DNA from 3 places in the Paenibacillus sp. JT22N1 genome. Region 1 is predicted to be linked to each of the others. Evidence: riboswitches for the same ligand, from Rfam matches in the RefSeq annotation. Region 1 holds a riboswitch; each other region holds the start of a gene.
What was found. A riboswitch is a leader RNA that binds a small molecule or an ion and turns the genes downstream of it on or off. The one in region 1 is predicted to bind cyclic di-AMP.
Positions count from the first base shown of each region.

Region 1 (10,419 bases):
GAAGGAGTGGTGGGCGATAGCGGAAAGGGTAATTCGTTCCTCCACAATGACGCGGCGCAGCTGATGCATACTCCGTTTAAGTTGGAAAATATCCTGTGCAATGCGAATCCTAGGGTTTCGATACACGGCCTGTTCCATGCTATTCAGGCGATCATCAAAATGATCCGCAACGACGGAATAATCATCGACACAACGATCGAGTATCGCATGAAGAATGGCTCCTGGATGACTTAATCGACCTTCGACTTCTTGGCAGGTATGGTAAAGCTGATCTATGAAGGGGAGTTTGTCCTTGTATACGGTTATAACAAAATTTGCTCCGATCACGATCCCTATTTCCTGCGGCTCAAGCTGCTCGGATACCGCAAAGAAGGTTAGAAAAATATGATTCTTATACGTATCCATCTTCGGTCGTTGGTTCAGCTTAATCGCATCCTCAACGAGTAGAGGGTGGCACTTGTATAAGTCGCCTAAGACATGTTTGACATCGTCAGGAGAGGGGTTCTCCATTCTCACCCAAGCTACTTCGTTCGGACCGGGAACGCGTGCCGTTTCCTCATGGACCGTTCCATGGGTAGATTCATAAATTAGCATGAAAGAAAAGCACCTCGAGTATTTTGAATTGGACTCAGCATACCATATTTGCCCATAAGCATTCCAGATTTTGTGCTTGTCAACTGCGACAGAATCTATTATAATTACAAATGTCGTCAAAATGGCCTGCAAAGGCTTACAGACATTCGTGGCCCGTTGGTCAAGTGGTTAAGACACCTCCCTTTCACGGAGGTAACAGGGGTTCGAGTCCCCTACGGGTCATTTTTACTTTTATACCTCGCGGTCGTGGTGGAACGGCAGACACACCATCTTGAGGGGGTGGCGCTCACAAGGCGTGAGGGTTCAAATCCCTCCGACCGCATCCCAGTTTTACAAGCAGGAAACCCTTACTAGTTAAGGGTTTTTTTGTTTTAATTGCGAATTTAAAAAAGCCCCGAAGGGCTTTACAGTAACAGTTGCAGTCCATATTCATGCTGCTATGACTTCTACTCATGTATAACATACCAAGTGCCGTGAAGCCGAATGTATCCCGTTACATTCACTGACTTCGGTTTGAACCACCAGAATATCCGTTTCAAGGCTACACAACCTTTCGTATGAGCGCTACGCTCTATAGTCTGTCAATGGCCCTGTCTGTTAAGTGATAGGCTAAGAATGCATCCCAAGGGAGCTGCTGGTATGTTTGAAAAATTTAACTAATCAAATAAAGTGATGCGACGCCCAGTATGGGAACTACAAAGAGCATGATCCCGAGTCGAATTGAAATTAAATCTTCGTGTGAGTACACTGAAGCCACAACCTTTCTATGTATAGTACGATATTTATTCAATTTAAGTCTTGTCGAATCCTTTGATGAAAAAACACTACTTTTGTCAGCTTGCTTTTTTGTCAAAAAAAAGAAACCACTCATAGGTGGTCTTATAGCAGTCGCCCGAGCTTTTCTCGATCGTTCATGTCATTATGGGCCTATCCAATCAGCTTAAACAGATATGTCTTTCTTCTGTTTAACGGACGCGCTGCCAAGTTGTAGAAACAGATTAATCGTAAACAAGACAACGCCAACAACTACGAGCAGAGAGCTGACAATAACAACAGGCAGCAAGACTGAATTCCCGGATACGATTTCAATGGCGAGACCGATTTGCATAACGGGTAGGCCAATATTATGTAACCAAAAGTGAGTTTTAGCAAGGCGAGTGTCTGCTGCATGTGGATAGAAGTGATAGATGACCCCGAACAAAGCCATGGAAACCCATCCGAGCAAATTGAAATGAGCGTGTACGGAAGCGAGTCTAAAATCTTGCATGATTCCCATGGTCATACCTAGAAGCACACCTACCGTAAAATAAATCGCCGCAATTTTCAAAAATGTCTTTGCCATCCTCGTAATCCCTCCTCAAATATGCCTTACACTAATATTGTATGTTTTATACAACAAATTGCAATGCGTTAGGAATCAAATCGTATGATCAATATCCAAAATTAATGATTCTTTTTTCTCACAAATGGGTAAAATGAAATGAACTTAAAAAACCATGGCGGGTGTAAAATCATGTTATCTGTAATTAAACGATTTTTAATCGGTCAGCCATTAAAGTCAAACGAACTAGGGGAACAAAAGCTTAATAAAAAGAAAGCTTTAGCTATCCTCTCTTCCGACGCTTTATCATCCGTTGCCTATGGGCCTGAGCAGATTCTACTAGTTTTGATTACCGTAAGTGCTGCAGCTTACTGGTACACAATCCCTATCGCAATAGGCGTTCTGTTTCTTCTATTGGCACTTATTTTGTCATATCAACAAATCATATATGCCTATCCGCACGGAGGCGGGGCTTATGTCGTATCGAAGGAAAATCTCGGGATGAACGCGGGTTTATTTGCAGGAGGATCGCTTTTAGTTGATTACATACTAACAGTGGCAGTCAGTATCTCGGCGGGTACGGATGCCATTACTTCTGCCTTTCCGCACTTACATCCTTATAATGTAGTTATTGCCATCTTACTTGTTATTTTCATTACGATCTTAAATCTCAGGGGTATAACGGAGTCGGCTTCTATTTTAGCTTATCCTGTGTATCTATTTGTTCTGGCTTTGTTTATCTTAATTGGAGTCGGATTATTCAACATTGTAACCGGGAAAGTCTCAGCTGAACTGCATGCTCCAATTGGCACTCCCGTTGCAGGGATATCCTTGTTTTTATTACTAAGAGCATTCTCATCGGGGAGTTCTGCTTTAACAGGGGTTGAAGCTATCTCTAATGCAATTCCGAACTTCGAAGATTCAGCTCCCAAAAATGCTTCCAAGACATTGATGGCTATGGGCATATTGCTTGCCATTTTATTCGCAGGAGTCGTTTATCTAGCGTATTACTATGGGATATCTCCCAAAGAAAAGGAAACGGTTGTCTCACAAATTGCTGCTGCAACGTTCGGCAGAAATTTCATGTATTACATCATCCAAGGTACAACAGCTATGATTCTTGTTCTCGCTGCGAATACGGGATATTCCGCTTTCCCCTTACTGGCTGTTAATCTGGCCAAGGATAAATTTATAGCAAGGATGTTTACGATTAGAGGAGATCGACTTGGGTATTCAAACGGGATCATTTTCCTGGCAGTTACATCGATCTTGTTAATCATCCTTTTCAAAGGAAAAACGGAGCATTTAATCCCTCTGTATGCTGTCGGAGTGTTCATTCCATTTACCTTAGCTCAGACGGGGATGCTGGTGAAATGGATCCGTGAGAAACCGAAAGGCTGGATTGTTAAATTAACGATAAATTTAGTTGGAGCATTCATGAGCTTCACGGTCATGATGATTTTCTTTATTACCAAGTTTGGGCAGGTATGGTCCGTGCTCATCTTTTTGCCCCTCATTGTTTTTATTTTTCATCAAATCAAGAAACACTACGAGGCCGTTGGCGAACAATTACGAATAACAACTTGCGAACCAGCGATTCCTATAGAAGGAAATGTGATGATTGTGCCTGTTGCAGGCATTACGCATGTGGTAGAGAACTCCTTGAATTATGCCAAATCGCTTTCGCCAGATCAGATCATCGCCGTATATGTGGCTTTCGAAAGAGACGCTGAGAAACAATTTGAGGAGAAATGGAACAAGTGGCAACCCGATATAAGGCTGGTGACGTTACATTCCCAGTATCGGAGCATTGTTCAACCACTGACGAAATTTATTGATACGGTCGAGCATAAGGCAGCTGAATCGAATTTTCGGGTAACGGTCCTAATCCCGCAGTTTATTCCTAAGAAAAGTTGGCAAAATATTCTCCATAACCAATCTAGCTTACTTATCCGAGCTTTTCTGCTTTATAGAAGGAACCTTATTGTAACAACAGTGCCGTACCATTTGAAAAAATAAATAGGGTGGCCTTACTTCACAGTAAGGCTGCTTTTTTTATACGTAAGCTCGACCTGATGCTCTTCATTCACCTGATTAATGAACGCATGAAGCTCTTCCTCTGTTTCACATACGGCTGAATGCTCCAACCAAATAAAGAACTTTTTCTTGTGCACGGCTGAAACATGCAGAGGGTATTTGTCCCGAGATTTTAAAATATACAACCCTGAGGAAACTTCATTCCAAGGTGATTTGAAAATCGTACGGATGGATAATCGAGTTCGATTCTCCCAATCCTGCTTTTTTTGTTTGATTCTTAAGGATTGATACATAGTCAGAATGATAGGAAGATTGGATATTTCGGTCCATTTTGAAAATCCTGCCTGGATGGCTTGTTGTGTGATTCCCGATTTTTCTTTGCAAAACCAATAACCAAGGATAATAGGTTGATTATTTTCTTCTAGCCATATGACACCAAACCACTGATAATCTAGAAGGATTGGATTTAACAAATGGGGGGCTATCCCTAAATAATAACGGGCAGATGTAGACATAAATCTTCTCCTTTTCGAAATTAGGATCTAAGTGGCCGTGTACGAATATGGCCTAATTGTAACGTTGAACCGTATAAAAAGGGGGTAAAGAATCAAGAGCAGCGTATAAAAATAGAATAAAAACGCAAGCAGGCTGCGCGGCTGTTTACGGCCGGATTCCGGCAGAGGTGGGATAGTTCATTAACTACAAAATAACAATAACGATAGAAAAGCGAAGCATTTCTATCGATAATGAACGTGTTGTCCGATTGGACGCGCTTTCTTTTGCCGGATATGCCCAGAAATACGGAATAGCGTCTCTCCACAGCGTTTTACAATAATTGCTAAGAGGCGTAGCATTCTTTTCAACAACTTCACAACAAGTTTCAAACGCTGAGTCCCCGCAAGGGGAGCGGGGGAACCAATCAGAAGCCGAATGTATGTAAATAACGGTTTCTCGGGGTGAATCCAAAGCAAGCACAGCTTGCCAAGGTAGGGCACTTCCAAGCCCGAATCCGACAGCTAACCTCGTAAGCGTATGGGAGAGAACCGCTTTCTATCGTGCCTTTCACAGCCCGTTTATTAACGCTGCAAGAAGCCCGAGAGTAGAGATTCTCTGCTCTTAGGCTTCTTTTTGTTGTTCAAAAATTTGAGGAGAGTGAATCTGTTATGTATCCAGAACCCCTGACACTATTAAAAGAAGAAGATGAATGTACCAAGGAATGTAAGATTACCCGTATAGAATGTTTTCGATTTGACTGTGAACTATCCGATAAGCTGCAGCCTGGACATGGCACTGATTGTCATTGCGGTTTACTCACGATTTCAACAAATCTCGGAAAATACGGTTTAGGGGAATTCGTGATTCCATGCGGCAACATGAAGGGGGATTTCGTTCAATGGGCTGCTGTTTTTCAGCGAATCAAAGGTCGTACCCTTACGGACGGTTTGCAGTATGTTCATCAGAAACAAGAGGCATGGGGAGAAGCTAGAACACATTTAATTGAAACGGTTTTATTGATCTATCTGAAAAGCTTAAGCACTCATCTGCGAGCAAAAAAGAACTTAGCTTCCTATGGGATCGCACTTATTTATTTGACCATTCTGGGGCGTATATCTCTTTCTGAGTTAATCAAATTTTTATGCTTTTTTTATACGGATACTATACATTCTTTACCCCCTTTTTATACGGTTCGGCGTTACAATATGTCAGGAAAGGGGGCGGTGATCGTCATGCAAAGTGATTGTTTGCTGATAGCTGCGCCGACCAAGGCAGGCGAGGACTTTATGAAACAGGTAAAGTTGGTTGGTTTACCTTTTATTGCATTAACCAACAACAAGATGGAGAAACTCAAGCTTGAGGGGCAGGGCGTGAAACAAATTATCCAAGTGAATACGTCGGAACCTGGCATATCCATCATTCCCGACTATCCGATTGGAAACGTCATTCTATTTGAAGAAAGTTTGCCCTTATGCTGCAGGTATATCCAGATATGCCGCGGCTTAACCTCTAGACCCATTTATGTCATTACGCAAAGCGTGAATCCCCGGTTGATTTACAAAGGATTGGGCGCTGATTATGTCATTTATTCTAAAAATGGTGATGCAAAGTTTTTGCTGCCATCTTTTAAAAATAAATAAATGATTGAGGTTTTGTCTGATTTCAAGGAGGTGTGTTATGTACAACGATGTAACGATTATCTTATTAATCGCAGTTTCGTTTTTAGGATTTTGGGGATTTTTAAAATTTTGTGAAAAAGCGTGAGCTCATGTACCGAAACGAGTGTTTTGACCAATCCTTTTAGGAGGCAAGCATATGATTGTTATTGGACTAATTGCATTTGCTATTATGGTGTATCTCGGTTTTGTTTTAGTAAAGCCAGAGAAATTTTAATTGTAGAATATGAACTTATGTAAGCAGGGGGAGAACCTACTATGGGTATGGGATTGTTACAGGTAGTCATCACACTGGGGATTATTATGCTTTTGGTGAAGCCTGTGGGTAGTTATTTGGTTAAAGTGTTTGGAAATGAAAAGAGTCGCCTTGATCGTGTTTTTGGTCCTTTTGAGCGTGCATCCTATCGTTTGATGGGTGTTAAAGAAGAGGAAGCGATGGGCTGGAAAAAGTATTTAGGAGCCGTATTATTACTCAATTTGGTCATGATGCTCTTGATTTATGCGGTGTTTCGACTTCAAAAATACCTGCCTCTAAATCCAGATAGCATCGGTAATATGCCTCCGGCTTTAGCTTTTAATACAGCTGTTTCTTTTATTACAAATACGAACTGGCAAGCATACAGCGGTGAAAATACATTGTCCTATTTCTCTCAAATGGTGGCAATTACATTCCCAATGTTTACATCAGCTGCAACTGGATTTGCAGTGGCGGTTGCATTTATTCGCGGTTTAATTGGTCGACAAGATAATCTCGGTAACTTCTACGTGGATATAACTAGGGCGATTATAAGGGTGTTTCTACCACTTAGCTTCATTGTTGCCTTAGTTTTAGTTTTTCAAGGTATCCCGCAAACATTGCTGGGAGCCGTGCAGGCTACAACAATTGAAGGAGCCCAGCAAACGATTACTCGCGGACTAGTGGCTTCACTGGAATCGATTAAGCATATCGGTACGAATGGTGGCGGGTGGTTCGGTACGAATGCAGCGCATCCTTTTGAAAATCCAACACCGGTGTCCAACTTGATCCATATTATTTGTATGATGCTGCTGCCTACATCACTGGTTTACGCATTTGGATTAATGATTAAGAACAAAAAGCAAGGCTGGACGATCTTTGCTGCTATGGGGATCATTTTTATCGTGATGTTGTCAACGGTATTCTATGCCGAGTATCGCGGTATAACGGCGATTGATGCGATGGGCGTACATGGCAACATGGAAGGCAAGGAAGTAAGGTTTGGGTTGTCTGAGACTGCCCTATTTACAGCCGTAACCACAGCTGCAACAACAGGCAGTGTAAACGCGATGCATGAGTCGCTTACTCCACTCGGAAGCATCGCCCCATTTGCAGAAATGATGTTGAACAATGTGTTCGGGGGTAAAGGGGTAGGCTTGTTAAACGGGTTGCTTTACCTCATTTTATCGGTTTTCATCTGTGGACTAATGGTAGGGCGAACGCCAGAGTTTTTAGGTAAAAAAATTGAGGGCAAAGAAGTAAAGTTAGCGGCAATCGCTATTCTGATCCATCCGCTCATTATTTTGGCGCCGACGGCGTGGGCACTAATACGGCCTGAATCCGTTACTTCTATAGCCAATCAGGGCATGCATGGTCTTTCTGAAGTGCTGTATGCTTTCACGTCTGGTGCGGCTAATAACGGATCTGCCTTTGGCGGTTTGACTGCAAATACGAACTTCTACAACTTGGGTATCGGTATGGTCATGCTGTTTGGCCGTTACATTTCAATCATCGCAATGTTGGCGATTGCCGGTTCACTTGCTACTAAACGTGTAGTTCCTGTTACGACAGGCACATTGCGCACAAATACACCCTTATTTATGGGGATTTTAATCATGATTATTTTAGTTATTGGTGCTCTAACGTTCTTCCCGGCGCTGGCATTGGGGCCGATTGCTGAACACTTGGCGGCGCGTTAACGGATAAACGTAATAGAGAGGGAGGATTTACCATGGCAGTAGAACGTAAAAAAACAATGACAAAAGAAATTATGAATCAAGCTATCGTTGATTCGTTTAAAAAATTAAATCCTTGGGTGATGATCAAAAATCCGGTTATGTTTGTGGTTGAGATTGGTACGGTCATCACGCTTCTGCTTTCACTCACACCTGATCTTTTTGGTACCACAGAAGTGGGGCGGGGATATAATATCGCGGTGTTTTTGATCTTGCTTTTCACCTTGCTTTTCGCTAATTTCGCGGAAGCTTTGGCCGAAGGGCGAGGCAAGGCACAGGCCGATTCCCTGCGGAAGACGAAATCCGATACGAAAGCTCGTTTAGTTCAAAAGGATGGCTCTTATAAGGAAGTGTCTTCGACTTCTCTTCGTAAGGGAGACTTAGTCCGCATTGAAATCGGTGAGATCATCCCCTCAGATGGCGAAATTATTGAAGGTTTGGCCTCCATTGATGAGTCAGCTATTACAGGGGAGTCCGCTCCGGTCATTAAGGAAGCAGGCGGCGACTTCTCATCCGTAACAGGTGGAACACGTGTCGCTTCTGACTATATCGTTGTCAAAGTAACGACCGATCCCGGCGAATCGTTCTTGGATCGCATGATTGCACTCGTGGAAGGCGCCAAACGACAAAAAACACCGAATGAAATTGCATTAACGACGCTGCTTGCTGTACTGACCTTGATTTTCTTAATCGTCATTGTGACCATGGTACCTATGGCGAAGTATTTGGATGTGAAATTGGAGATTTCCACACTAATTGCATTGCTGGTCTGTCTCATTCCGACGACAATCGGTGGACTCTTGTCAGCTATCGGTATCGCTGGTATGGACCGCGTGACTCAGTTCAACGTGCTTGCCATGTCAGGTAAAGCGGTTGAAGCTGCGGGCGACATCGATACGATGATTCTTGATAAAACGGGGACGATCACCTTCGGGAATCGGATGGCTTCGGAGTTCGTACCAGTAAATGGTGTAGCTGCTAAAGACATCACTTTTACATCCTTACAAGCATCAGTGAAAGACGAAACTCCTGAGGGACGCTCCATTGTGGAGCTTGCGAATAAGCTTGGGGAGACATGGCAAGCAGATAGCTATAAAGGTGCAGAAGTGGTGGAGTTTACCGCTGAAACACGGATGTCGGGGCTTAATTTAGCTGATGGTAAACAAATCCGCAAGGGCGCGGTCGACGCGATTAAGAAATATGTAGCAGCTATGGGCGGGAAAATTCCCAGTGATTTAGAAGCGATCACAAACCGAATTGCCAAAGCCGGAGGCACTCCGCTGGCAGTCGCAATTAACGAACGGATTTATGGCGTTATTTACCTCAAGGATACGGTAAAACCTGGCTTGAAGGAACGATTTGCGGAACTACGCGCAATGGGTATCAAAACGGTCATGTGTACTGGGGATAACCCACTGACAGCTGCGACGATTGCTCTTGAAGCTGGTGTTGACGAATTTATTGCTGAAGCGAAACCGGAAGATAAAATTGCCGCGATCAAAAAAGAGCAGCAAGAAGGTAAACTCGTAGCGATGACAGGCGACGGAACGAATGACGCTCCTGCGCTTGCTCAAGCCGATGTAGGTCTTGCGATGAATTCAGGCACAATGGCCGCGAAAGAAGCCGCCAACATGATCGATTTGGATTCCGATCCGACTAAGCTGCTTTCTGTAATTTCCATCGGTAAACAGCTGCTGATCACTCGTGGAGCCTTAACAACATTTTCTATCGCCAACGACATTGCCAAATATTTCGCGATCATTCCTGCGATGTTTATTCTAGCTATGCCGCAGCTGCAGGCCTTGAATATTATGAATCTGGCTTCGCCGGAATCGGCCATTTTATCAGCGCTCATATTCAATGCCATCATCATTCCCCTGCTGATCCCCATTGCCATGAAGGGTGTTAAGTACCGGGCGATGTCAGCAGATAAATTGTTGTCACGTAATATTCTGCTCTATGGTTTAGGCGGTGTGGTCATGCCTTTCATCGGGATTAAAATCATTGATATGGTACTTCACGGATTAAATATCGTTTAAAGAGAAAGAGAAACGAGGAGATAGCTTTATGAAATCGGTTTTTATAGCTGTTCGGGTGTCTTTATTGTTCATGATCGTTTGTGGGCTCATCTATCCACTCGTAACGACAGGTGTTGCTCAGGTCCTATTCCCTAAACAAGCGAATGGAAGTCTCATAGAATCAGGCGGTGTCGTGATTGGATCGGAATTATTGGCTCAAGCCTTTGAGTCTCCAAAGCTTTTTCAACCAAGAGCATCTGCTGCCAAGTATGATCCGACTGCATCATCGGGTTCCAATACAGCGGTG
Region 1 covers NZ_JCAUAW010000005.1:264,524-274,942, forward strand. The annotation lists gene corA (magnesium/cobalt transporter CorA) at 1-594, opposite strand, end outside; tRNA gene AC58UU_RS12325 (tRNA-Glu) at 745-816, shown strand; tRNA gene AC58UU_RS12330 (tRNA-Leu) at 835-916, shown strand; gene AC58UU_RS12335 (cytochrome-c oxidase) at 1,535-1,936, opposite strand; gene AC58UU_RS12340 (APC family permease) at 2,108-3,934, shown strand; gene AC58UU_RS12345 (hypothetical protein) at 3,946-4,467, opposite strand; cyclic di-AMP (ydaO/yuaA leader) riboswitch at 4,828-4,998, shown strand; gene AC58UU_RS12350 (hypothetical protein) at 5,116-6,087, shown strand; gene AC58UU_RS12355 (potassium-transporting ATPase subunit F) at 6,263-6,340, shown strand; gene kdpA (potassium-transporting ATPase subunit KdpA) at 6,388-8,058, shown strand; gene kdpB (potassium-transporting ATPase subunit KdpB) at 8,091-10,133, shown strand; gene kdpC (potassium-transporting ATPase subunit KdpC) at 10,162-10,419, shown strand, end outside.

Region 2 (10,419 bases), on a different contig from region 1:
TCCTCGAAGTAACCGGATTTTCATTTCTCGGTTTAGGCGTTCAGGCTCCGACGCCGGAGTGGGGGATGATGATGAACGAAGCGCGTCAGCAGCTTCGTCAACATCCTGAAATGATGTGGATTCCCGGTCTAGCTGTCATGTTTGTCGTGATCGTTTGCAATGTACTTGGCGAGTCGCTCCGAGACTATTTCGATCCTAAGGGAAGGTGAACGTGTGGAAGCGAACCAATCTGTTTTTTCAGTCCATAATTTAACAATAGATCTCAGAAAACCGGAAGGCATAACACGTTTGATTAATGGGGTAAGTCTGGAGTTGCGACCAGGAGCAGTGCTAGGAATCGTCGGGGAGAGCGGAAGCGGCAAATCGATAACGTGTATTGCTTGTATGGGTTTATTGCCAACGAATGCGCTAATAAACAGTGGAAGTATCACTCTACATGGACGGGAGTTGACAATGCTCACACAGGAAGAGTGGCGCACGTTGCGAAGATCACGTTTGTCCATGATCATGCAGAATCCGATGGCCGCGTTTAATCCAATACGCCGAATTAGCGACCACTTTGTCGAAACGTTAAGGGGCCAAGGGAAGATGGGGCGGAAGGAAGCATGGGAGCTGGCAATAGCCGCATTAGAGCAGATGAATCTGCCTAGACCTGCAGTATTGATGAATCAATACCCTTTCCAATTGAGTGGAGGCATGCTTCAACGAGTAATGATTGCTATAGCGATGGTTGTTCGACCTGATGTTTTAATTGCAGACGAACCCACAACTGCCCTAGATACGGGGAGTCAACTGCTCGTATTGCGAGAACTCGGAGAGTTGTGCCGGAATGCCGGTACTGCGCTGATCATCGTGACACACGATTTAGACGTTATCGCAGAGCTAGCAGATGATGTTGCGGTCATGTACCAAGGCGAGATTGTTGAAACAGCACCGGTTCATCAGTTATTCAACAATCCTGTACATCCTTATGCCCATTTACTCGTAAATACTAGATTCTGATAATTCGCTGTAAAAACGTCAAAGAGTTGGGAGGGGAAAAGAGTGAAGTTGCTAGAGGTAGCTGGAATTTCAAAATCTTATCAGTCAGAACGAACCTTTTGGGGAAAAACAACCCGCTCAATGGTCATTCACGATATTTCATTTGAAATGCAGGACGGCGAATGTCTCGGAATCGTCGGGGAAAGTGGATCAGGCAAGAGCACATTAGGCAAGCTTGTGCTCGGCTTGGTACGACCTGACAAAGGGCGAATCCTATTTCAAAATAGGGATTGGCTGAATGAATCTGCAAGGGATGCCCATACGCTTCGTCGGAATCTGCAGGCGGTGTTTCAAAACTGCTCGGATGCTTTGAATCCCCGGATGACTGCTCGACAAATCATTGCTGAACCGTTGCTCAACTATGAGCGATATACGGCTCGGAGGCTGGATCTTGTTTGCTTAGAATGGCTGGACGCAGTAGGTCTGGGAGCATCAGATGCGGACAAATTACCGCATCAGTTTAGCGGGGGGCAGCAGCAGCGGTTATGCATTGCACGCGCGTTGGTTCTGCGCCCAAAGTTAATCGTATTAGACGAAGCGGTTAGTAGTCTCGACAGGATACTACAGGCACAAATTCTTGAGCTTCTGCAACACTTCAAGATGAAGTATAGATTATCCTATCTCTTTATTTCTCATGATGTCAAAGCGACCCGTTATTTATCTGATCGTGTGGCGGTTATGGATCGTGGGGAGATTGTTGATTGGGCAGATAGTCCAGACCGTTTAGAGCAATTACAACATTCTGCTTCCAGAAAGCTGCTGGATTCACAGCTTCCTTCACACCCAGATCAGAGGACAAGACGAGTAGAGATAAGAAATATCGAAAGGCAGGCAATCATTTAGGACGAGTTGGGAGTATGTGGGTTCAACTATGCTATTATGAGTTTAAAGTATCATAATTCACAGAACAGGATTCGCATCAAGATGGGTGGGTTAGATTGAAGGCGGATATGTATCAAAAATGGATAGAGCAGGATGTCCGATTTTCGGTTTTTTTAAATAAAGTGCTAGCCAGCAAGCTCTATGATTCCTCCAAAAAATTTATCGAGAAACTTTCACCGAACAGAAATCGGCTGCTTATGGAACGGGAACTATCCATGATAAAAGCATGATCTGATGGGTCAGCCAACCTAATAGAAAATATTATTCGAAAAAGGACATGTGTCCTTTTTTTTTGTTTTACAAATCTTTTATCTTAGACATAAGCCAGCTTTGCAAGAGGAAGGGATTACTGTATATGGTCAAAGATCCGATGGCCGCGAAGAGCATGAGCGCAATATTCACAGTGTATTACAGCATAAACCGCAGCTATTATTGGATAATGGTGCTGATTTAACAAGGACGCTGATTCAACATTATGGTGTTGAAGTCTTGATCGGTTGCACGGAGGAAACTACAACAGGTGCGAACCTGATAAGAGAAGATTTAAAGTCCCAATATCCAGTTCCGATTATTGTAATAAATGACAGCCCTTTGAAGCAAATTATTGAGAACAAGCACGGTGTAGGACAGACGATTGTCGAAGGTTTTATGCGTACGATGAATTTGATAGTACCTACCCGACGGTTTGTTATTATCGGATATGGAACGTGCGGCCGAGGTGTAGCTCGATATTTACGTAATTTGGGAGGCCAAGTTATTGTGGTCGACAACCATCCAATCGCTGGCCTGGAGACAGCACTGGATGGATTCAGAGGAGTATCTGGCTAAAATGAAGGATGGAACGATTCTGGCAAATGCGGGTCACTTTTCAAGGGAAATTGAATTGGATGCGTTATCAACGGATGCCATTTCGATCGAAAGGCTAAGCCCAGACATTAAGCCATCGAATTTAAGGATGCAGTCTAACAATCGAGGTGTCTAAAATATGAAGGAGCTTCTGTTGTCATTAGGAGCAGGTTTAATTATTGGTATTTTATTCAAGCTGTTGAAGCTGCCTTTGCCCGCACCGCCAGTACTGTCGGGTATTCTAGGAATTGTAGGTATTTATGCAGGCGGCAAGTTACTGGAATTGTTTCTGAAATAGGAAGCAGGACAAAATGAAAAAGGAGGAAGAGTTTTTACGGTTTCATCCTTCTTTTTCTATCTTATTAGTGCTGCAAAGATAAACTTAGGATAAAAGGAAGCGATAAAAGTGAACAAATCCAGACTTTGTTTTATAGGTGCCGGTTTTCATGCATCAACGAACATTTTCCCTTCAGCCATCGAAGCCGGAGCGGAAATAGTAGGAATTGCTAAACAGTGAATCCCCATGTCAGATGTAGGCTTATTAATGAGAGCACTGCGCTATGCATGGATGAACTTGGGTGGAAGCACGGAGATTTTACTCTCGGCCCTCTTTAGGGATGGGAGTTTATTTAGTTTTCCAAGCAAACAATAGATTCCGAATACATTCAGCTACGCTTAAGAAAATTTTAATGATCTCTCCATATAATGAAATTATCGATGAAGCATTATTTGGGAGGGATTCACATGGCAAAAATGAACAAAAAGTGGGTCGCTCTGTGCTCAACAGCCATTGGAGCTATTTATGCCGCAGGATATTTCGCAACGGAAACTCAGGCAACGATACAGCAACCACCACCACCACAACAAGCCCAAGTTACACAGACTAAAAGCAGTCAAACAAATAAACTTTATAAAGAGGGTACCTATATGGGTACAGGAAGTAATCGACGAGGATCAATTCAGGTGGCAGTCACCATAAAAAGCGATAAAATTACAGATGTTGAAATCAGTCATTTTGCCATGCATTATACAATTGATGACGTTGTAGGGCTGCCTAAAGAAGTGGTACAAAAACAAAGTGCGCAAGTACGGAATGTTTCGGGTGCAACTTACAGTACACAAGCATTTAAAGATGCCGTACAAGATGCGCTCTCTCAGGCGAGAAACTCATAATGGGCAAAATCATGAAAAAAACGAAATTATTTATGGATACTGTTGTAGATATACAGGTCGTTTCTCGGAAATCAAAGGACCTGACAGAAGCAGCCATTGATCGGGCTTTCGAGGCATTTCGGAAAGTCGAACAAGCCTGCAGTCGTTTCAGCCTGGACAGTGAATTGATGGAGGCATGCCGAGTAATAAAAACTCCAGTTCGGATTAGTCCGTTTTTATTTGAGCCTTTGAAGTTTGCTTTGGAGGTGGCGAAATGGACGAATGGCATATTTGATCCTACGGTGGGAAAAGCAATGGAAGAACTGGGATTCAATCAGCATTATTTAACTGGGGAGACCATCCAAAGTTCCTCTTCGGGTTCCGCTACCTATCGGGATATCATCTTAAATGAACAGGATCGTACGTTGTATTTGCGGAAGCCGCTGGTGATTGATTTAGGTGCCGCGGCTAAGGGATTCGCCATCGACTTGGCTGCTCATGAGTTGAAAGAATTTGAAGGATTTGTTGTCAATGCCGGAGGTGATCTCTATGCTGGGGGAGTAGACGAAAGCGGCAGCAAGTGGAGAATTGGCATTCAGCACCCCGAGTATAAAGAACAAATCATACACACAGTTGAAATATCGAATGAGTCGGTCTGTACCTCTGGAAGTTACGAGCGCAAGTGTGCATTAAAAGTTGGTATGCATCATATCATCGACCCCAGAACTAAACAATCACCGGGCGAATTGGTCAGCTGCAGCGTCTTCGCCCCTTACGCTATGATGGCGGACGCCTTTTCGACGGCCTTCTTTTTATTGGGGTTGGACCGCGGGAGAACGTTAATAGAACAACTTGATCTCAAGGGAATCTTGATTACATCCGATTTACAAATTTATAGTGTAGGGGGTAATTATAATGACAGCTAACCAATGGATTAAAACACCAAAGGGATATGTCGTAGTTTCCATGGTTGCCTTTCTAATAATTGCCGCCATATGGTCATTAGATTTCACGGGCATTTATAATGGCATTATTGCCGTCGGAATTTCTACAGCCGTGGATATCCTTTGTTCCCGCATTGCCAAAAAGAAGCGAATGATGCCGGATGGTGCAGTGATAACAGGGTTAATCATTGCTTTAATCTTAAGCACAACTTCCTCATGGTATATTGTTGCTGCAACTTCCATTATCGCTATTTTGTCCAAACATTTACTTGTTCATAAGAAAAAACCAATCTTCAATCCAGCGGCTTTCGGACTGCTTCTGTCCATCCTATTCTTTCGAACAGGACAAAGCTGGTGGGGCGCATTCGGGGATCTTCCCACATGGACAGTCGTGTTTCTATTAATTGGCGGATACATTGTGACGAACCGGGTGAACAAATTCCCACAAGTTTTTTCATTTCTAGGAACGTATTTCATCTTATTATTTATTATGGGGATTATTGATGTCGGAGACGCCACTGACGCACTTCGATCACCTTTTATCAATGCTTCTCTTTTCTTTGCTCTTTTTATGCTAACAGATCCGCCTACTTCACCAGCTAAATATAAGGATCAAGTTATTTTTGGCTTCCTTAGTGCGATCGTGGGTGCAGTTATTTATGGCATTTTTGGAGGTTTGATGTACTTATTTATAGGATTGCTTATCGGGAACTTATACCACTTACTTGTACCGAAGCTTAGGAACGCCACTATCATAAAGCCTGGCAGACTAATTAAATGAGGGATTATTTACATACGAACAAATGTACTGTATATTTGTTCGTAAGGAAATACAGACAATTATAAAACAACTAGGCATGAATTATTGAGAAGTTTAAAGGAGTGTTAATCATTAACGGAACAGATCTTGTTATATTGAACTTGGAAGAAGTCCGACGTAGAAGTATTAAAGTTTGGAACGTTATTCCTCTAACTATGCTGGATTGGAGGCCTGATGCACAAGCCTTAAACATTAAAGAAATGATCCGGCACATATTGGACGGCGAGCATTATTATCATCTTGCAATACTGAACAGAGGAAGTCTATCTTCATACGATTCTCCTTTTGACAATCGGGAATTTTCTTCGGTGGAAGATGAACTGATATTCGCACAAGTGTACAGAGAACAATTCTTGAATACCGTTAAAACGTTCACCCCTGAGGATTTGTCAAATATTAAAATTAATCGAAGTGACGTAGGGTATGTTCGAACTTTAGGAGATATGTTAATGAGGATCGCATACCACGAATCCGTTCACACCGGGCAACTGCTAGATTATATGCGAACGGCTGGAATCGATCGGCCACGAATTTGGGATTGAATGTGGTTTTCAACGGAATTTCAAGGAATTGAGATATTTTCTTAGTTAATATTTTGGTCAAGAAGTGACGGCTGATACCGCTTGCAAAATATTTCTGGAAAATTTTGAGTCATGTTCTCTATGATTTCACATGTTACAATTTGTGAGATCCATATGGATCAAATAACTCAGAAGGCCGAAGCTTCATGTGAAGCACGGGGGACCCATTATTTGGGGTGAAGCCGCGTCAGCGGCCGGGTGATTACTCTTTGATCCGAATCCGACAGCTAACCTCGCAGGCCGCAAAAGGAGAGGTTTATTTTGAAACGTTACAAAAAGCTTGTGGTTACCGGCGCAATAGGTTTGAGCGTTCTCGTAGGTTCGAGTGCGGCAATGGCCGCACCAGCAACCCATACGGTATCAGGTAATGATACAATGTGGTTAATATCCCAGAAGTATGGCATAAGCCTATCTTCGCTTATTAAGGCAAACCCTCAAGTTGCCAATCCGAACGTGATTTGGTCTGGTATGAGCCTCAACATTCCTGGCAGCACGAACACAAATGCTGGTACTAAAACGCCAGTTACGACTGCGCCATCTCAAACAACTTTTGCTAACCAAGTCGTTAACTTAGTTAACCAAGAACGATCAAAGGCTGGATTGCGTCCATTAACCAGCAATAGCGCACTTACCGCCATGGCTTTGGACAAAGCGAAGGATATGTACAACAATGGTTATTTCGATCATACCTCGCCGACTTATGGGTCGCCTTTTGATATGATGAGCACATACGGCATTCGCTATTCATACGCAGGTGAAAACATTGCAAAAGGTCAACAAACGCCTGAAGCTGTCATGGAAGCTTGGATGAACAGCACGGGTCATCGTCAAAACATTCTTAGCCCCAACTTCACCCAAATTGGTGTTGCCTATTTTAACGGCGAATGGGTACAGGAATTCATTAGCAATTAACGCACTAACGTATGTCTGCAGAATATTTCAAGAAAAACCAGCAACTTTTTGTTGCTGGTTTTTTTGTTGCAAGGCGTGCAACTGCGCTTTATTTTGCTAATAAAACACTATGCTATCCTCAGTCTTGGATGGGGAACAATCATCTCGAACATATTGAAGTCAATTGATCACAAAAGGGAATGACCGAACGATATTTGGAAAATAACTGGGAATATGTGTAACTCTACATCCTCTGCATCGTATAAATATCAAAGGGAGGCGAGTGAATGAATCTATATTTTCGGGATAATTTTTTTAATACCGGTGTTACTGAGATTCTAGGTGAACAGGAAGAAACCGTCGGTCATCTTGATTTGAAAAGCTCTTTTGGATCTGCGATCGAGGTGTATGGGCAGAATGGCCAACTGTTGTGCAAAGGAAGTTTTCCGATCTTCTCAAGCAAATGGGAGGTTACGGGTGCAGATGGTGGACAATTAGGTGTGTTGAGAAGCAGAATTGCGTTTTTCACCAAAAAATTCACATATGAAACCAAAGGGCGGGGTAACTACGAGATTATATCCCCAGTATTTTCAAAAGAATATGAGATATCTGATGAATCCGGCGCGCTTGTTGCCCGTTTCGAACAAGTAAACGGATGGTTTTCTTCAGGCGCTTTTCTTCTGAAGAATCAATGCGAAAATTTGGATACTTACGAACTTGTCGCGGTGATCATGGGAATGCACGCGATTCAGAAAAGGCAGAACTCTGGGGCAAACGCAATCTATTGAGTGAAGACCAAAATAGATGTTCATCTGAGAACTATAGTTGAATACTAAAATGAGCAGATGGCCATGGCTGTCTGATCATTTTTTATGTAATGGTAAATGAATGTTTCCATTAACAGGTGAGCAATAGTGCGAATGTGTGTTCTAGTTCGTAGATGTGTGCTATGATCTATCCATTATGACTAAGAGGTGATCTCATGGATTTACGCAGCAGCACAATTAGTGAATACGAACAGTTTTGTAAATGGACAAATATTTTGCATCAACTAAGTGATAAAGATTGGCACAGCCCAATTACAGTAGGAAAAGCATCGATAGCCGGAATCATCGCACATCTTAGAAATTGGGATCTTCATTTAATGAATGTTGTCATTCCTTCCATCAGGGAGGGCAAAGGAATGGAGTTTCCCGATTTCAACTCATTCAACAGTAAAGCATATCAATACGCAAATTCGGGTATTTCGAAAGATCAACTTCTTCAAGAATTCTCAAGCGACAGAATGAAACTGATCGATATATTAAAGAGCATGAAATCAGAGGAATTACTGTTAGAAGTATCAGCAAACGGTGTGTCAAATTGTCCTAGAACAGGTACGCCATATTCACTGGTATACATAATTCAAGAATTTACTGAGCACGATGATCACCACAAAAAGCAAATTATGAGTATTCTTGATTGAGATAGCATGCAACGTTAGTAAAGGAGCTTGCTTCTCAGCAGCTCCTCTTTTCTATTAAATGGGCTTGTTAAAAAAAGTCCATTCGGCCAATCATTTTCAGCGCGAAATCGGGGTCCTCCAGCAGCGGTCGCCCTATTGCTACGGCATCCGCTAGCCCGTCCCCGATGATGCGGTCCGCAAAGCTGCGGGTATAGATTTTGCCGACGGCGATGACTGGAACGTCTAAATGCTGCTTAATGACGGCTGCGTCAGGCAGTTGGTAGCCTGGATGTGTATCCGTTGGCTGGATGGGCAGCAGGCCGCCAGATGATACGTCAATCGCGTCAAGAAGATTGTCCGCGGCGAGTGGTTTGAGCATCAGCGCAAGATCCTGTGGATTTAGGCCGCCATCGACGTAATCTGTCGAGGAGATCCGCACGATAACCGGATAATTACGGCCGGTTTCGGAGCGGATTGCGGCAAGTGTGTCTTGCAAAAATTTCGCCCTGCCTAGAGGCGATCCACCATACGCGTCGTTGCGGAGATTGGAAATCGGCGACAAGAACTGGTGAATCAAAAATCCGTGAGCTGCATGTACCTCAATTCCATCAAAACCCGCCTCGATGCTGCGTCGGGCAGCCAATCGGTAATCCTCAATGAGGGACTCAATCTCGGAGACAGACAATTCCGCAGGCTTTCCGTACGAGTCGTCATAAGGAATCGCACTAGGCGCAATGAGCCGCTTCGTTACTTCCGGATCCGACTTTCTTCCCCCATGAGACAATTGAACGAATATCGGTGTATGTTGGGTGTGAACGGCATCAGTTACTCTTTTTAGCGCGTCGGTGTGTCGATCCGAATAAATGCCAATGTCGTTAGGTACCAGTCTGCCGTTATTGGACACAGCCGTCGACTCCACGATAATTAATCCGACTGCATTCGCCCTTCTAGCGTAATGCTGAACATGATGCTCTGTCGCATAACCTTCCGGCGAACCTTTGTATTGCTGCATAGGCGCCATGATTAACCGGTTACGAAGCTCGACGCTGCCAATGGTGAGAGAGGTGTCGAGGGTAAGTGATTTTGTCGTGATCATTTGTTATCCACTCCTTCAAATTATCTTATAATGACATTGTATAAAGTTAGAGTTATAATTTACATACATAAAACATGTTAATAATAACCGCTGTCCTTCATATTAAAGTTAAAAATACGATCTGAGCATATAAAATGAAGGAGGAATCACTTTGGACGGAATCGATAGTAAAATACTATCATTGCTGCATGAAAACGCACGAATGCCGGTTGCCGAAATTGGCCGGACGATCGCTATGACACAGCCTGCCGTTACGGAACGGATACGCAAGCTTGAGGAACAAGGGATCATCGCCGGCTACAAGGCGGTTCTCTCACCCAAGAAGCTCGGCAAAGACGTCACGGCGTTCGTGCTGTTCAAGACGAGCAATTGTCTGGATTTCCAGGAATTCTGCTCGCAATCCCCGGACGTCATCGAATTGTATCGCATTAGCGGGGAGTATAATTTTATGATGAAAATAATTACCGCATCGATGGAATCGTTTACCGTTTTTCTCGATTCGTGCAGCCCACACGGTTTCTCTTCAACGCTTATCGTACTTTCGGCGGCGATTGAAAATAAGCGTTTGATCGCTGACAATGGCGAATAAAGGGCTTCCCCCGAGGTTTCATCACCTTGCCGAGTATTGAAAGTTGTCCAAACATTAATTAAACTAATGGAAAGAAGAGTTAATTAGAGGAGTGATTTTAATGGATATTAAAATAGATGATTTAACGGGATCT
Region 2 covers NZ_JCAUAW010000011.1:171,859-182,277, forward strand. The annotation lists gene AC58UU_RS21590 (ABC transporter permease) at 1-209, shown strand, start outside; gene AC58UU_RS21595 (ABC transporter ATP-binding protein) at 214-1,002, shown strand; gene AC58UU_RS21600 (ABC transporter ATP-binding protein) at 1,045-1,884, shown strand; partial or broken gene AC58UU_RS21605 (NAD-binding protein) at 2,581-2,905, shown strand; gene AC58UU_RS21610 (DUF1427 family protein) at 2,909-3,067, shown strand; partial or broken gene AC58UU_RS21615 (Gfo/Idh/MocA family protein) at 3,176-3,277, shown strand; gene AC58UU_RS21620 (FMN-binding protein) at 3,514-3,942, shown strand; gene AC58UU_RS21625 (FAD:protein FMN transferase) at 3,954-4,847, shown strand; gene AC58UU_RS21630 (RnfABCDGE type electron transport complex subunit D) at 4,837-5,646, shown strand; gene AC58UU_RS21635 (DinB family protein) at 5,757-6,227, shown strand; cyclic di-AMP (ydaO/yuaA leader) riboswitch at 6,391-6,523, shown strand; gene AC58UU_RS21640 (CAP domain-containing protein) at 6,528-7,178, shown strand; gene AC58UU_RS21645 (LURP-one-related/scramblase family protein) at 7,445-7,945, shown strand; gene AC58UU_RS21650 (DinB family protein) at 8,140-8,622, shown strand; gene AC58UU_RS21655 (oxidoreductase) at 8,690-9,697, opposite strand; gene AC58UU_RS21660 (Lrp/AsnC family transcriptional regulator) at 9,849-10,286, shown strand; gene AC58UU_RS21665 (GNAT family N-acetyltransferase) at 10,387-10,419, shown strand, end outside.
Region 2: linked by a shared signal. The riboswitch ahead of AC58UU_RS21640 (CAP domain-containing protein) and the one ahead of AC58UU_RS12350 (hypothetical protein) in region 1 are both predicted to bind cyclic di-AMP.

Region 3 (10,419 bases), on a different contig from region 1:
GCGTATCCGTTCTTCCAAAAGTACTTCATCAAAGGGATTACAATTGGTTCTGTGAAATAGTGGGAAATATCGGGAGGATACGGCTATGAGAGCAGTCATGATCATGTTCGATTCTTTAAATAAGCATATGCTGCCGAGTTACGGCTGCGACTGGATTCACGCTCCTAACTTTCAACGTCTGTCTGAGCGGACAATGACGTTCGACAAATGCTACGCGGGTAGCTTGCCCTGTATGCCGGCACGGCGCGAGATTCATACAGGACGTTACAACTTTTTGCATCGAAGCTGGGGGCCGCTTGAGCCATATGACGATTCGATGATCGATTTGCTTCGGAAAAGCGGTGTGTATACGCATCTAACGACCGATCATAATCATTACTTCGAGGCTGGAGGAGCTACATATCACACGAGGTACAATTCGTGGGAATTCGCCCGCGGTCAAGAGGGAGATCCGTGGAAAGGAAATGTGGGGGATCCGCATATTCCGGAAAGCTTAAGTGGTCCTAAGCAGGGCGATTTATGGAGACAGGATTGGGTGAACCGACCATATTTGGATAGCGAAGAGAAGATGCCACTAGCGGTAACCGTCAATCGGGGCATTGAATTCATCGAAAGAAACCACGATCAAGACCGCTGGTTTTTGCAAATCGAAGCTTTCGATCCACATGAGCCTTTTTTTACCCAGCAAAAATATAAGGATTTATATCCGCATGATTATCAAGGCAAACATTACGACTGGCCGGATTATTCGAAAGTCACGCAGCAGCCGCAAGAAGTGCAGCATATGAAATACGAATATGCGGCGCTCGTCAGCATGTGCGACGAATATTTGGGCAAAGTGCTGGACGCATTCGATCGGTACGACCTTTGGGAAGATACCCTGTTAATCGTGAATACGGATCATGGATTTTTGCTGGGTGAACATCGCTGGTGGGGGAAAAACATCCAACCGCTCTATAGGGAGATCACGAACCTCCCCCTATTTATTTGGGATCCCAGATACGCTGTGAAAAGCAGGAGAACGGACGCGCTAGTTCAAACGATCGATCTTCCTCCAACGCTGCTCGATTTTTTCGGGGTGGATATTCCTGCCGATATGCAGGGCAGTTCCATCCGCCCGATCATCGAATCGAATCAGACCATTCGTGAAGCGGCTTTATTTGGCATACATGGCGGTCACATTAATTGCACAGATGGAAGATACGTATACATGCGGGGACCAAAGGACATAAACAACGGGCCGCTGTACGAATATACGCTGATGCCGACGCACATGCATACAATGTTCAATCCAAAAGAGTTTGCCGGAATGGAACTCGCCCCTCCTTTTTCGTTCACGAAAGGCTGTTCTGTGATGAGGCTCCTGGCCGCAAACTTTTTGAACCCGTACCTTTATGGTGATTTGTTATTTGATCTTGAAACCGATCCTTCACAGGAGACCGTCATAGCAGATCCGGAAGTGGAGGCGACCATGATCGACCATATCGCCAGGCTGATGCGAGAGCATGATGCACCGGCCGAGCAGTATGAGCGTATCGGCATTCCGAAGGACGGTATAGTGACGGCAGAGGAGCTCGAACGGGAAAAAGAAACGAAGCGGAAGCAAAACGAAGTTGATTTGGGGCTAAAAGAGCGATGGATCGGGAAATCGAAAGAAGCCTTTTTCACCCTGAGCTGCCTGACGCCGAATCCGATGCGATCGATGCTGAAAGCGAAGCTGGCTACGATGGTGCAAAGCAAACCATCGATGGAAGTCAGTGAAGATGACGTTGTCCTGCTTGCGACGAGCTTGTTTGGCAATCACGCGCCGCGGCTTGTCGGTTTTCTGAAAATGCTCTTGGTGTAAGGGATAGCGGAGCGGATAAAACATATAAAGGAGTTTGCCGGATGAAGGATGCAGGACGAAAACCTAACTTTTTGTGGATTACATTGGAGGATACGAGCCCAAGAATGGGCTGCTACGGAGATCCTTTGGCTCGTACACCCCATATAGATTGCTTAGCCCAAGAGGGAACTTTGTATCGGAACGCATTTGCCACGGCGGGAGTATGCGCTCCCAGCCGATCCGCGGTCATTACGGGCATGTATCAAACCGCGATAGGTACGCAACATATGCGAACAGCACATACCAATGTGCACACACCGGAGCTGCCGACACCTTATTTTGCAGTCCCACCCGCTCATGTCAAAACCATTTCCGAAATTATGCGGGCGAACGGATATTATTGCACAAACAATGCGAAAACAGATTATCAGTTTCAGGCGCCTCTAACGGCATGGGATGAAAACAGCAAGGAAGCCCACTTCCGCAAACGGGAAGGCAATCAGCCCTTCTTCGCCGTATTTAATTATGACGCTACGCATGAAAGCGGCATGTGGCCGGCTGAGTCAATGAGGCAATTTGCGCCTAACTACGAAGAGAGACCGCTCACGACTGACCCGGATCAGGTTGTTCTTCCACCCTACTTGCCGAATACTCCAAAATCGCGAGCAGCGCTTGCTAGACATTATGATAATCTAGCCAATGCGGACGAGTATGTAGGTCTTATTCTTCAACAACTTGAGGAAGATGGTTTGACGGACAATACGATCGTCATGTTATGGAGCGACCACGGAGAAGGACTGCCGCGTGCCAAGCGGTGGACGTATGATGCGGGGATCCGCGTGCCGCTTATCGTTAAGTGGCCCGATATGGTGGGAAATGGCCAAGTCAGCGAACAACTAGTTAGTATGATCGACTTGGGACCTACGGTGCTTTCTTTGGCAGGGATACCCGTTCCCCGGCATATCCAAGGTCAGCCGTTCATGGGAGAGCTTGCCGAATCGAGAGATTATGTATTTGCCACACGTGACCGTTATGACGAGTCTTATGATAAGGTTCGTGCTGTAAGAGATACGCAATTCAAATACATTCGTAATGATTATCCCGATCAGCCTTACCTTCAGTGGATCCCGTTTAGTCATTTCCATCCGATATTCCAGGAGCTATGGAAATTACAATTGGCGGGCGAATTAGAAGGCGATAAGCAAGTGCTCATGCAGAATAAGCGTCTTCCGGAGGAATTGTATGACTGTTTAAACGATCCGCATGAATTGAAAAATTTGGCGGACGATCCATCGTATCGGGATGAAAAGATTCGTTTGCGCAAGGAGCTTGACAATTGGTGTGGGAAATTCGACGTTTGGGGTGATGTTCCAGAGGCGCAAATGGTTGCGACCATGTGGCCAAATGGCATTCAACCACAAACGGCTAAGCCGCTCTTCATCCCGATCAACAGCAAGTTGCCGGGTAAGAATGCAGTAAATGAGGGAACCTTCAAAGAACCGACAGCGGTCATGCTTCATTCAGCGACACAGGGTGCTTCCATTGCCTATACGACCGATGAAGATGTGAATCCTCGATGGAAGCTGTACACAGGCCCGATTATCATAACCGCAGGTCATGCGCGTATTCGAGCGATTGCGGTGCGCATCGGCTATAAGGATAGTGAGGTGGCGGAGGCTACTTTTGTTGTTGAATGAGGAAGTGTTTGCTGCAGGAAGTTGTATCATGAGCGAATGCCGATAGACTAATTGACCATACGGAGGAACATTTCACTCAGTTGATAGTTCGTCATCGGTGGGGATTGAGAAATTGGAAACATTATAATGAAATGAAGGGAAGCCTGTTAAATAAGGCTTCTCATATTTGTTTTTGTCGAAATTAAGCTGGGCATTGTCTAGCTTGAGCTTAGGGATATTGTTTGGACGTTTTTGAAGATTGGGCCAGTTACTTTCGGAGGTGGTTATGCTATGCTTCCGATCATTGAGAGGGAGGTTACAGTCAAACGGGCATGGATTCCTGAGAAAGATATAGCCAATCTTATCTCAATCATAGGCTCCGCACCTGGTGACATTGGTGTTAGAGGCTGCATTGGTAGGCATTCATGCTGCAATTATTGGGCTCATTGATGTAGCCGCTTATAATATGGGGAAATCAGCTATTTTTGATAAAACAACCTTGATTACCTCGCTTAGTACTTTAATCATTTTATTGTCTTTTCCGATTCATCCCTTGTACGTAATCCTCGTTGGATTATTTATTGGCAATATCTTGGTAAAAGGCTATGCCAATTACGAGTATATTGCTTTGTTCAGTTAATTACGTTTAAATAAAAGTAAAGGGGCGATCTCCAATAGATACCAATAAACCATCATGCTGCTCGGCAAGTCGGAGCGCTATTCATCAAACTGACGTAAGTCCAGAACGTTTGCTAGATTATACACAGGCTCAAACAAAGTCAAATTGCCAAACAGAAGGTATGATTTATATACCAGGTGGGAAGTTTTTAATGGGGACCGACGATCAAGAAGGATTCCCATCTGATGGCGAGGGGCCTGTCAGAGAAATTTCTGTTAACCCATTTTACATCGATGCTACGACGGTAACGAATGAAGAATTCAAGAGATTTGTTGAGGATACAGGCTTTCAAACAGAAGCTGAAACCTTTGGGTGGTCCTATGTTTTTCATCTTTTTGTTTCTGAAGCAACTACGTTGCAAGTGAAAAATTCGGCCCAACAAACACCATGGTGGTGGGTGGTACATGGTACTGACTGGCTTCACCCCGAAGGCCCTGATTCAGGGATCCAAGATCGGATGGACCATCCGGTCATCCATGTATCCTGGAATGATGCAGTTGCGTATTGCCGATGGGCTGGGAAAAGACTATTAACAGAGGCTGAATGGGAGTTTGCTGCCCGAGGCGGACTGGTGCAGAAGAGATACCCTTGGGGTGATATATTGAAGCCAGACGGACGGCATATGTGCAATATTTGGCAAGGAAAGTTCCCAGAGAAAAATCATGCTAGCGATGGATATGCGGGCACGGCGCCTGCCAGATCTTTTGAACCAAACGGATATGGCCTTTACAATGTAGCTGGTAATGTGTGGGAATGGTGCTCGGATTGGTTTAGCCCTACCTATCATATCAATGGCGCAAAGGATAACCCCATTGGCCCTCCATCTGGAGACAACAGGGTTCTAAGGGGAGGTTCGTACTTGTGCCATGCCTCCTATTGCAATCGATATCGTGTGGCGGCACGGAGTAAGAATACACCTGACAGTTCTGCGGGAAATATAGGTTTCCGTTGTGCTGCTGATGCTTAGTTACACTTTTATGTCGCGAAAGGAGCTTGCCTCATGGCATCTCCTTTTTTTGTTCATTCAAGTAACAGGCAGGATGCACAAATAATAATGACTGTACCTAGGTTTTGCACCAGCATAAAGGATCCTCTCCCCCAATGTCCGACCACTTTCCACTCCACGAACAGAGGCTGCACTTTGAAAGAAATAAAGAATGTCGTCTTATCGTAATGAAAAAAAACAAACGTCTTTATTCCGATGAAATGAACCGGAGCATAGACGCTTGTCATAATCGAATTTTCTAGATAATTGCTGTTTTCCTTAAACAATACCTTGAGCAATCATGGCGTCGGCCACTTTTGTAAAGCCTGCAATATTGGCGCCTACAACAAGGTTGCCCGGATGCCCGTATTCCTCTGCCGCTTGGACAGCGCTTTTGTAAATATTTTTCATAATCGCATGGAGCTTATCGTCTACCTCATGGAATTGCCATGAGTACCTCATGCTGTTTTGAGACATTTCTAGCGCTGATACTGCAACGCCGCCTGCATTCGCTGCCTTGGCCGGTCCAAATAGCACACCTGCCTGCAGGAATACATCAATCGCTTCCAAGGTAGATGGCATATTCGCGCCTTCCCCCACCGCTATTACTCCGTTGCTTACAAGGATCTTCGCCGCATCCTCATTAATCTCGTTCTGTGTTGCGCTAGGAAGCGCAATTTCGCATGGAACGGACCATATGTCGTGACAACCCTCATGATAGGTTGCTGTCGGATGCTCCTTTACATACTCGCTGATTCTCTTTCTCTCAACTTCCTTCAACCGTCGAATCGTGTCTAGGCAGATCCCTTTTTTATCATAGATATAGCCATTGGAGTCGCTGCAAGCAACGACCTTGGCGCCTAATTGTATCGCCTTTTGCATGGAATATATGGCCACGTTGCCGGAGCCGGAAACTACTACGGTGCTGCCCTCGAAGCTAAGGCCCTTGGATTGCAGCATTTCATTCACAAAGTAAACACATCCATACCCAGTCGCTTCGGTACGTCCCAAGCTGCCTCCATAGATGATCCCTTTTCCTGTCAGTACACCAGCCTCGTAAGCACCGCGAATTCTCTTGTACTGACCGAACATGTAACCAATTTCGCGTGCACCTACGCCAATGTCTCCTGCCGGAACGTCGGTATCTTGACCCATATATTTATAGAGCTCTGTCATGAAACTTTGGGTAAAGCGCATGATTTCATTATCGGACTTTCCTTTAGGATCGAAATCGGAGCCGCCTTTACCGCCGCCGATGGGCTGGCCTGTAAGGGAGTTTTTGAACGTTTGTTCAAATCCAAGAAATTTAATAATGCTCGCATTAACGGAGGGATGAAAACGCAATCCACCCTTGTACGGCCCAATCGCACTGTTAAATTGAACACGAAAACCACGATTAACTTGCGTAATCCCTTGGTCATCTACCCATGGCACGCGGAAAGTGATTAAGCGCTCTGGTTCCACGATCCGCTCAAGAATACCTGATTTCATATACTTCGGATGCTTTGAGAGAACCGGGATCAGCGACTCTAAAATCTCCTTCACAGCTTGATGGAACTCATACTCATAAGGATTACGTTTGACTACGGTTTCGTATACGACGTGTACATATTCCCTTGCAACTACCTCATTGTCCACTTGAACAATCACAATCTCATCCACCTTCACAATCAGTTATGTTAAAAATGTCTAATAGTATAGTTTTACCTTATCCTTGGCAATTGAGCAATTAAAATTTACATGTCATGTAAGCTTACTTTGTTGTGTTAATCAAGTGTTCATTTGGTATGAAATAAAATAACATGACATCCATGCTCCGTTACTAGGTACAAGACTGATGACATAAAAAATATAAGTAAATATTACTATTGTTTCTAATTATGTATTGGGGTAAATTGATAAAATAAGAATGAATCATACTACGCTTAATTCTTTAGATTAAAGAAGCGGGGGAACCAAGTTTTCTGGGGTGAGTACACTTTTTAAGTGTTAGGGTTAACTTTCAACCCGAATCCGTCAGCTAACTTCGTCAGCGTAGAAAGAAAATGATAGAAATATTAAAAGGGTCCTTTATATTTTAGGACTATATTCCCTCGCTTCCTTTTTTCGTTCAAGAGAAAAAAGGAGGAATTAGACATGTTTATTAAGAGAGTTACCAAAGAGGTGAAGAAGCTTTTTCAATTGAAAAGATCAAACACTTCTGTACAGCGTCAAGATGAGATTCTTCACTTAAAGCGACGGCTGGAGGAGTTTGACATTCAATTTTCGAATTTGGCGTATCGGCCATCAGGTGTCGAAACACAGGCTTTATTGGAAATAAGCAAAACGGTCGGACAAAACAATGACTTGCTAAACCAACTAAGTTCGGAAAGTGAATTAGCGGTTCAACAATTACTAGCCAATCGCGTCGGCATTTCCCCAAAAATTTGGGAGGAACATCACAAATTTATCGTAACTATGGCTCATATTTTTGGTGGTCCGTATCCTTGTCTCAGAGAGTACATCAGAAGTAGTATTATATGAGCTTCGTTGAAGGTTTCTATATATTTTTCGGTTGGTTGCTACTTCTACCTTCTACATTAAGCCCGTCATAACCAACTTTTTGAATGTATGTTATGGAAGTCCTTCAAAAAACAATACTAAAAAGCAGCCTCTGTGAAGAAGCTGCTTTTTAGTATTGCATTAGTAAGTGGTCTATCACTCTATACAATAATGTTATGTTTTTCCAGCAGTTTCATCAAGGTCTTCGTTGTAAGCCAATATCCCGCGTTTAAAATAATGAAGTTTTTCGTCTGAGGTAGTTTCCATTAAATTGGTGATCAACAGTTCAACACTTTCTTTGTAGTTTTGGCTATTGTACAGAGCCATGGCGAGAAACACTTGAATTGCCCGATTCTCTGGAAATTCTCTCACGCCTCTGCGCAACGTCTCAACTGCTTTTTGGTAGTACCCCCAGTAGCGGTATGTACTCCCCAGACCCATTAGGCATCTTTCTAGGTCAGAACCAGATAGGCCTAACTTAAGAGCCCGCTCATAATGTGGAATAGCCTCACGTCCAAGGCCGGAGTTGTCATGCACTATCCCGGTTTGGTAGTTGATTTCTGCATCATCCGGGTAATCGGATAGCAATTCTAATAACTGCTCGCGAACCTCACTTAAGATCGCTTGATCTTGTTTGGCTCGCCCTTCTTCACGCCGTTCAATTATTTTGCTCAATTCGTTTCTTGTCATATTTTCACCATTCCCAAGTTTGGCAGTCTTTTTTAAATGAGACCATTTTAACATAAAACTGACTCTCATTGCGTTAACGGGAAACAATAGTTCAATTGGTAACGACGAATCATAAGAGGTGACATAATCCTTATCTCTCCTGCCATTTACTCCTTGATAGACCCCACAACCATGCCTTTAACGAAATATTTCTGCAGGAACGGATACACGATGAGAATCGGCAGAGCACCGATGAAGATTTGTGCAGCCTTCACTGTGTTATTTGATATGTTCTCCATTTCCCGTCCAAGTGAAGACAGCTGCGTCGAATCGAGTTGAATCAAGATCGTCTGAAGGAAGGTGGCCAGCGGATAATCTTGAATGTTATTCAAATAGATTAGCCCGTCGAACCAAGAATTCCAGTGACCGACCATTTTGAACAGCGAGAGTGTGGCGATAGACGGTAGGGATAGCGGAATGTAGACAAGCATCAAAATTTTAAACTGCCCCGCACCATCAATTAACGCCGCTTCTTCAAGCGCTTTCGGGATGCTTCGGAAGAAGTTGAGCAGCAGCACGATCAGCCAAACATCGATGGCTCCCGGAAGTATAAGCGCCCAAAGGGAGTTCATCAGCCCGAGCTTTTGGATGACGATATAGGTAGGAACCAACCCCCCGCCAAAGAGCAGGGTCACTACAAAAAACCACGAATACCAAGTGCGACTCCGCATCACAGTCGAGTCCTTCGAGAGCGGGTAGGCGGTCAAAAAAGTAACGATCATCGTAATGAGCGTGCCGATCACCGTCCGTTGCACGGATACCCAAAGCGAATGAAGAAAGTTTTCGTTGGTTAGTGTCTTCTTATATGCATCCAGCGTAAAGTCGATCGGGATCAATCCTACCAGGTTGGCATTCGCCGGCCCACGGCCACTGAAGGAAACCGCGAGCGTATGAATGAGCGGAAGAATGCATAAGAAGGCGATGACAGCCAAGAACACATAGTTGCAAATGTTGAAAATCCGGTATGGCAGAGTTTTATGGTACAAGTCGAAGCCCCCCTTTAGAAGATTCGGTAATTAGCCATCTTAAGTGCAAGCCGATAGACCGATAGAATCAGAATACAGCTCACAATGGATTTGAATAGTCCGATCGCCGTAGCAAAGCTTAACTTCTGGCTAAGTATACCGACCCGATACACATACGTATCGATGATATCCCCTTTCTCGTACACGAGCGGATTATATAAGTTATAAATTTGATCAAAGCCGGCACTGAGGATGCTGCTTAAGGATAAGGTTGCGCAGACGGTCATGATCGGGACGAGCCCCGGAAGCGTGACATGAACGGTTTGCTCCCAGCGGGAAGCGCCATCAACCTCCGCTGCCTCATAGAGTTCTGGGTTGATCCCCGATAAGGAAGCAAGATAAATAATTGTGCTGAAGCCAAATTCCTTCCACACCTCGCTCGTCACGACTGTAAATCTGAACCATTCTCCATCCCCCAGGAAGAAAACGGGAGGGAGACCAAACCAATCCTGCAGCACTCTATTGACAAGCCCTCCTTCAGGAGATAACAGATCGACCAGGATCGCACCCAAGATCACCCATGATAAGAAATGGGGAAGATACACTAGTGTCTGTACGATTCGCTTGAATGCCATCTTGCGAATCTCGTTGAGTAGGAGAGCAAACGCAACAGGGACGATAATCATGAATCCAATCTTCAGCGAAGCGATGAGCAGCGTGTTCCAGATCACCTGCAGACTGTCTGTTCGTTCGAATAACGCTTTAAAATGCTTGAACCCTACCCATTCGGATCCGGTAATCCCAAGGTATGGCTTATATTCCTGAAAGGCGATCACTACACCGAACATAGGCAAATAATGAAACAACAAGGCAAGGATTACAGCAGGGAGCAACATCAGATGAAAGGGCCAGGTTTTGCGAAATCGGCGGAGTGGTGACGTTTGGGTGCCCGTTTGGAACGAACCCTCGGGGTGTGTAGACGTGTTCATTCATTCACCTCTTTAAGGACTTATTGTGAT
Region 3 covers NZ_JCAUAW010000012.1:143,519-153,937, reverse strand. The annotation lists gene AC58UU_RS23145 (carbohydrate ABC transporter permease) at 1-60, shown strand, start outside; gene AC58UU_RS23140 (sulfatase) at 86-1,846, shown strand; gene AC58UU_RS23135 (sulfatase family protein) at 1,888-3,522, shown strand; partial or broken gene AC58UU_RS23130 (chromate transporter) at 3,793-4,141, shown strand; gene AC58UU_RS23125 (formylglycine-generating enzyme family protein) at 4,176-5,147, shown strand; gene AC58UU_RS23120 (hypothetical protein) at 5,201-5,452, opposite strand; gene gdhA (NADP-specific glutamate dehydrogenase) at 5,445-6,815, opposite strand; cyclic di-AMP (ydaO/yuaA leader) riboswitch at 7,078-7,214, shown strand; gene AC58UU_RS23110 (hypothetical protein) at 7,302-7,688, shown strand; gene AC58UU_RS23105 (tetratricopeptide repeat protein) at 7,881-8,450, opposite strand; gene AC58UU_RS23100 (carbohydrate ABC transporter permease) at 8,543-9,421, opposite strand; gene AC58UU_RS23095 (ABC transporter permease) at 9,436-10,389, opposite strand.
Region 3: linked by a shared signal. The riboswitch ahead of AC58UU_RS23110 (hypothetical protein) and the one ahead of AC58UU_RS12350 (hypothetical protein) in region 1 are both predicted to bind cyclic di-AMP.